Linked DNA regions of Urbifossiella limnaea. The protein of the gene in region 2 interacts with the protein of the main gene of each other region in a pairwise test. Links are inferred from orthologs where the notes say so. Each region holds a gene or a part of one and is shown on either strand. Other genes may lie near its edges.

Region 1 (3,542 bases), 750 kb from region 2 along the record:
TTCCACCTCCATCGACGCCTTGTCCGTCTCCACGGACAGGACGCTCTGGCCGGCCGCGACCGCGTCGCCGGGCTTGACCAGCACGGCGGTCACGGTCGCCGAGTCGATGCCCTCGCCGAGGCTGGGCAGGCGGAAGTCCATGCGTCGCTCCGCTCCTGTCGTTGGGTCGTCGCACCGGGGCTCGTCCGGCTTCGGTCTTCAGGCCAACGGCCTGACAGCCCTCAGCCCAGGGCAACGCCCTGGGTGGCGTGTGCGGTGGGTCGTGCAGGCCGAAGGCCTGCGAGCCGGCTCCCAGCCCTTCAGGCTGGGGGTGATTCGTACCTCGTACCCAGGGCGTTGCCCTGGGCTGAGGGCTGTCAGGCCGTTGGCCTGAAAACCGTTCGGTCTACACCGTCCACGGGTCCGGGCGGTCGGGGTTCAGGCCCAGGTCGCTGATCGCCTGCTTCACCGCGGCGCGGTCCCACTCGCCGCGGTTCGCCAGCGCCGTCAGCGCCGCGACCACCACGTTCTCCGCGTCGATCTCGAAGAACCGCCGCAGCGCCTTGCGCGTCTCGCTCCGGCCGAACCCGTCGGCGCCAAGCGCCAGCAGCCGGCCGTCGAGGTACGGGCCCACCAGCTCCGGCAGCGCCCGCATGTAGTCGCTCGTGGCGACGATTGGGCCGGCCGTCTTCGCCAGCACCTGCCGCACGTACGGCTCCTTCACCGGCTGGTCCGGATGGAGGCGGTTGAACCGCTCGCAGGCCACGGCGTCGCGCTTCAGCTGCGTATAGCTCGTGGCGCTGTAGACGGTGCTGGCGACGCCGTACTTCTCGGCCAGGATCGCCTGCGCCCGCAGCGCCTCGTTCAGGATCACGCCGCTGCCGAGCAGCTGCACCTCGTGCTTGGCCCCGTCGGGCCGCACCGTCTTGAACGGGTACAGCCCCCGGATGATGCCGTCGCGCACGCCCTCGGGCATGGCCGGCATGTCGTAGCTCTCGTTGTAAACGGTGAGGTAGTAGAAGCACTCCTCGCCGCGGACGTACATCGCGTTGATGCCGTCCTCCACGATCACCGCCAGCTCGTACCCGAACGCCGGGTCGTACGCCCGGCACGTCGGCACGGTCATCGCCATCAGGTGGCTGTGGCCGTCCTCGTGCTGGAGCCCCTCGCCGTTGAGCGTGGTGCGGCCGGCCGTGGCACCCATCAGGAAGCCGCGGCAGCGGCTGTCGGCCGCGGCCCAGATCAGGTCGCCGACGCGCTGGAAGCCGAACATCGAGTAGTAGATGTAGAACGGGATCGTGTTCACGCCGTGCGTGCTGTACGCGGTGCCGGCGGCGACGAAGCTCGCCATCGCCCCGGCCTCGTTGATCCCCTCCTGCAGGATCTGCCCGGTCGTGCTCTCGCGGTACTCCGTCAGCGAGCCCTTATCGACGGGGTTGTACGCCTGGCCGACGGTGCTGTAGATGCCGAACGACTTGTACATCGGCGGCATGCCGAACGTCTGCCCCTCGTCGGGGACGATCGGCACGATCAGCTTGCCGACGTTGGCGTCCTTCATCACCTGCTGCATGAGGGTGACCCACGCCAGCGTGGTGCTCTGCCCCTTGCCGGCCTGGGTGCCGCCGAGGAGCCGCTCGAACGCCTTCGAGTCGGGCGGCTGGCAGGGGGTGAAGACGTTGTTGCGGGTCGGGTTGAAGCCGCCGAGCACCCGCCGGCGGTCGTGCATGTAGCGGATCTCGGGCGAGTCGGGGCCCGGGTGGTAGAACGCCCCGCTCTCGCACTGCTTGTCCGTCAGCGGCAGGCCGAACCGGTCGCGGAACAGCTTCAGCGCGGTCGCCAGGATCTTCTTGTCCTTGTCGGCCTGCGTCATGGTCAGGTCGTTCTCGCCGGCCTCCAGCTTCACCGTCAGCTTCTTCGCCTGGTGGGCGGTGTTCATCCCCTCGGCCCCGGGGATGCCGTACCCCTTCACCGTCTTCACGAGGATCACCGTCGGCTGGCCGTCGTGCTCGGTGGCCGCCTTGTAGGCCGCGTACACCTTCCGCGGGTCGTGGCCGCCGCGCTTCAGGTTGGCGAGCTGGTCGTCGGTCAGGTGCTCGACCAGCGCCTTCAACTCGGGGGTGTTGAAGAAGTACTCGCGGATGAACGCCCCGCCCTTGATGATGTACTCCTGGTACTCGCCGTCCACGACCTCCATCATGCGGCGCTGCAGCGCCCCGGTGTGGTCGGCCTTCAGGAGCGGGTCCCAGTCGCTCCCCCAGATCACCTTGATGACGTTCCACCCGGCCCCGCGGAAGATGCCCTCCAGCTCCTGGATGATCTTGCCGTTGCCGCGGACCGGGCCGTCGAGCCGCTGGAGGTTGCAGTTGATGACCCACGTCAGGTTGTCCAGCTTCTCGCGGCCGGCCTGGCCGATGGCGCCGAGCGACTCGGGCTCGTCGCACTCGCCGTCGCCGAGGTACGCCCAGACGCGCACGTCGTCGGTGCGGGCGAGGCCGCGGTCGCGGAGGTAGCGGTTGAACCGGGCGTGGTAGATCGACATGATCGGGCCGAGGCCCATCGACACCGTCGGGTACTGCCAGAAGTCGGGCATCAGCCACGGGTGCGGGTAGCTGCTGAGGCCGCCGCCCGGCTGCAACTCCTGGCGGAAGTTGTTCAGCTTGCTCTCGTCGAGGCGGCCCTCCAGGAACGCCCGCGAGTACATGCCGGGGCTGGCGTGCCCCTGGTAGAAGACGACGTCGCCGGGGTGCGCCTCGGTGCGGCCGCGGAAGAAGTGGTTCCAGCCGATCTCGTAGAGCGTGGCGGCGCTGGCGAACGTGGCGATGTGCCCGCCGACGTTCGTGGTCTTGTTCGCCTTCACCACCATCGCCATGGCGTTCCAGCGGACGATGCTCTTGATGCGCCGCTCGAGCGCCCGGTCGCCGGGGAAGTCGGGCTGCTCCTCGACGGGGATGGTGTTGACGTACGGCGTGGTGACGCCGACGCTCATCCGGCCGGGGGCCGACTTCGCCACCTGGGCGATGAGGGAGCCGAGGAGGAACTGCGCGCGGTCGGCCCCGCCGTGGCGGATGACCGCCTCCATCGAGTCGAGCCACTCGGCGGTTTCTTGCGGGTCGATGTCCTCCGGCAGGCGGCCGTCGCGGCGGGCCAACGCGTCGGGGGTCACGAGCATCGCGGGAGCCTCGGGGATCGGGGGTCGCCGGGCCGCCCCGGGAGAGGGGTGGGCGGGGTCCGGAGGGGCGGGCGGCGGCGAGTGCGGTCTACGGGTGTTCAACTTGCGTTATCCCTTTACGATAGGCGCGGGGGCCGGCCGCGTCCATGCCGCCCGCCCCGGTCCCGACCCCCGGCGGACGCCCCCATGCACACCGGCTTCATCCTGGCCATTCTGGCGACGACCGCCGCGGCGCAAGGCCCGGCCCCGGTGCCGCTTCCGGCGTGGCGTGTGAGCTCGGACAAGGCCACGATCGGCGGCGCCGCCGCGGAATTGACCCGCCAGACGGGGGTACCGATCGCCGTGGCCCCGGACGTTGCCGAAAAGCCGTGCCCCGGCGTGAAGGCGGCGCCGT
Region 2 (3,231 bases):
GAACAGGCGCCAGAACATTTCAAGACCGGGGCCGGGGGTGCGGGCATTGTAGGGTCGGCCGATCCGGGTTGACCCGCGGGGCCGGATGCGGGACGATTGCCCGACGCGCACCACGGAGGGGGCATGGGGCACGTCCGGGTTACGACCGAGTACGGCACCGCCACCGTCTGGCTGGACTTCCCCGGCGAGCCGGTCAACGCCCTCGACCGCGCCCGCCTCGCCGACCTCGACGCCGCCCTCGCCGGCGTCGCCGCGAACCCGCGCACCGACATCGTGGTCCTCCGCTCGGCCCGCGCCGCCGGCTTCTGCGCCGGGCTCGGCGCGAACCTCGGCCTGGCGCACCCGACCGACCGGGCCGCGTTCGCCGCCTTCGGCCAGCGCGTCGCCGAGCGCGTGGCGAGCCTGCCGCAGACCACCGTGGCCTTTCTCGACGGCCCCGTCCTCGGCGCCGGCCTCGAACTGGCGTTGGCGTGCGACCACCGCCTCGTGCTGTCGCGCGTCACCACGCACCTCGGGTTCCGTGGCCCCACGTGCCTCGGCGGCGCGGCCCGGGTGCGGCGGCTCGTCGGCCGCCGCGCCGCGGACGAGTTGCTGACGACGGGCCGAACGCTGTCCGGCCGCGAGGCGGTGCGGCTGGGGCTGGTCGATCACGCCTTCTGCGAGCGGCGCGGGAAGATCGAGTTGCGGACGTTTCTGGACACGCTCGAGCGCCGCGGGTGGCGCCCACGGCGGCGCGTGGAACAGACGGGGCTGGCGGACGAGCGGCGTGTCTTCGCGGCGGCGGAACCGGTGGTCGTGGTGCCGGCGGTGCCGCGGCCGATGCTCAACCCGCTGCCGCCGCTACCGGCCGTGGTCGGGTTGCTGACCGGCGTCGCCGAGGCGGCGCGGTTCGCGGCGGAGGCGGCACTGCGCGGCGGGCGTGTGGTGGCGCCCGACCGGAGCGCAGTGGACACGGCGATCGCGGCGGCGCTGGCCCGCGGGTTCGTGACGCCGTTGGAGGCCGAGCAGGCCCGCGCGCGGGTGACGGCCGACGGCTTCGGCCGGGCCGACCTGGTGTTCACCGACGGGGAGCTGCCGGCGGTCGGGCGGCGGTGCGTGGTCGCCGTCGTGAGCCCACACGCCTACCCGGCGCAACGGGTGGGCTTCGCCCGCAACCGTCGCACGGTCGGCGTCTGCCTTGCGCCCCGGACGCTCCTCCCGCACGCCGACACTGACCCCGACGCCGTCGCCACACTGGCCGAGTGGCTGACCGCGTTCGGGCGCGGCCCGACCGTCCTTCCAGCGCCGCGGCCGGTCGCCGTCCGTACCCGCCGGCCCGCTACCATACCGGCATGACCGACCCCAAGCTGCCCCCCCGCGCCGAGCGCGTCGCGGCCGTGCTCGCGCTCCTCGACGCGCTCTACCCCGCGCCCGAAACCGCTCTCGACCACCAGAACCCGCTGCAACTCCTGGTCGCCACCATCCTGTCGGCGCAGTGTACCGACAAGCGGGTGAACCTCGTCACGCCGGCACTGTTCGCCCGCTACCACACCGCCGCCGACTACGCCGACGCCGAGCCGGCGGAGTTGGAGGAGTACGTCAAGACGACCGGCTTCTTCCGCAGCAAAGCGAAGAACATCCGGGCGTGCTGCCGGCTGATCGTGGACCGGCACGGCGGCGAGGTGCCGGGCACGCTGGAGGAACTGGTGGAGTTGCCGGGGGTCGGCCGGAAGACGGCGAACGTGGTACTCGGAAACGCCTTCGACACGCCCGGCATCACCGTGGACACGCACGTCGGCCGGCTGTCGCGGCGGCTCGGGTGGACGCGGCACACCGACCCGGTGAAGGTGGAGCGGGTGCTGATGAAGCTGTGGCCGCGGGAGCGGTGGACGCTGGCGAGCCACCAGCTGATCCTGCACGGCCGGGCGGTGTGTCACGCGCGGAAGCCGCGGTGTGAGGAGTGCGCCGTGAGTGCGCTCTGCCCCCGAGTGGGAGTCTCCGGGAGTCGGTGGGAGTCTCCGGGAGTGGAGGAGTAAAGCCTCGACGGGTCTGAACTCCTCCACTCCCGGAGACTCCCACCGACTCCCGGAGACTGCCTATTTCGCCGGCTTCGCCCGTTCCTTGTTCTCCGCCGCGAACGCCGTCGCCAGCTCCGGCGTCGCCAGCTCGTCGGGCAGCATCACCGCCCCGGTCCGCGCCGGGACCGGCACCTCGACCGGTTGACCCTTGTGATAATCTTTCATCCGCCGCACCTTGTCCTGGATGCGCATCAGGCCTTCGAGCAGCGCCTCCGGCCGGGGCGGGCAGCCGGGGACGTACACGTCCACCGGAACGACCAGGTCGACGCCCTTGGCGACGTTGTAGCCGTACTTGTAGTACGGCCCGCCGCCGCAGGTGCAGGCGCCCATGGCGATGACGAACTTCGGGTCGGGCATCTGGTTGTAGAGCCGCCGCACGCGGTCGGCCATCTTCAGGTTGACGGTGCCGGCGACGATCATGAGGTCGGCCTGGCGCGGGCTGGCGCGGAAGGCGCCGGCGCCGAACCGGTCGATGTCGTAGCGGGGGGCGCCGGTGGCCATCATCTCGATGGCGCAGCAGGCGAGGCCGAACGTCATCGGCCACAGCGACGACTCGCGCGCCCAGTTCACCGCCTGCTCCAGGCTGGTGACCACGAACCCGTCCTCGAACCGGTTCTCGAAAAGGCCCATCACGGCTCCCGGGAGGTCAGCGGCCGAACCGAATCACGTCGGTGACCCGGACCCGACGGGTCGTGAGGTTGACGTGGAACGTAATCATCAGCACCGACACGAACGCGACCCGATACCCTCCGACCCGTGACTCGCCGACGTCGAGCGGCTCGGAGGCTAGCCGGGCGTTGAACCCCTCGACCGCGCCGGCCATCCGGTCGCGCGACGGCACGTCGAGCGAGACGTAGATACGTGTGAGCTTGTCGAGGATCGGTTCGAGCCACTCGTACTCGAACATTACGCCTCCCGCAGCGCGCGGAGGCGGGCCATCACCTCTTCTCCCGTGACCCACTTGGCATTCGGGTCGTTCAGCCGCCGGTCCATCTCTTCGTCGGTCACCCCGAGTTCCGGAAACATCATCCCGGGCCTTGGGGCCGGGGTGAACCGACCGAGCAGTTGCCCGTCCGCGTCGCGGAGCTCGACTTCGACTCCGGTCGTCCGGGCGAGAATCGCGGCGCTTGTCGGGTCGGGAATGGTGACTGACATCGCGAGAACCTCACGGGGC

Evidence for each region.
Region 1: the proteins of nth (region 2) and ETAA1_RS02900 interact in binary tests that used the Escherichia coli proteins (3 or more experiments, as listed by UniProt). The link is inferred for Urbifossiella limnaea from one-to-one orthologs.

The regions. Positions count from the first base shown.
Region 1 is NZ_CP036273.1:671,356-674,897, forward strand. Bases 186-3,496 are described here. They hold ETAA1_RS02900 (pyruvate dehydrogenase (acetyl-transferring), homodimeric type), read right to left. Parts: upstream 3,149-3,496; coding sequence 386-3,148; downstream 186-385. Other genes in these bases: ETAA1_RS02905 (hypothetical protein), read left to right, coding at 3,335-3,496. Also shown: ETAA1_RS02895 (2-oxo acid dehydrogenase subunit E2), read right to left, coding at 1-141; more of ETAA1_RS02905, read left to right, coding at 3,497-3,542. UniProt on the Escherichia coli protein: Component of the pyruvate dehydrogenase (PDH) complex, that catalyzes the overall conversion of pyruvate to acetyl-CoA and CO(2).
Region 2 is NZ_CP036273.1:1,418,668-1,421,898, forward strand. Bases 174-3,173 are described here. They hold nth (endonuclease III), read left to right. Parts: upstream 174-1,331; coding sequence 1,332-2,015; downstream 2,016-3,173. Other genes in these bases: ETAA1_RS05670 (enoyl-CoA hydratase/isomerase family protein), read left to right, coding at 174-1,335; ETAA1_RS05680 (NADH-quinone oxidoreductase subunit B), read right to left, coding at 2,076-2,687; ETAA1_RS05685 (hypothetical protein), read right to left, coding at 2,704-2,964; ETAA1_RS05690 (hypothetical protein), read right to left, coding at 2,964-3,173. Also shown: ETAA1_RS33350 (sensor histidine kinase), read right to left, coding at 1-18; more of ETAA1_RS05670, read left to right, coding at 124-173; more of ETAA1_RS05690, read right to left, coding at 3,174-3,212. UniProt on the Escherichia coli protein: DNA repair enzyme that has both DNA N-glycosylase activity and AP-lyase activity. The DNA N-glycosylase activity releases various damaged pyrimidines from DNA by cleaving the N-glycosidic bond, leaving an AP (apurinic/apyrimidinic) site.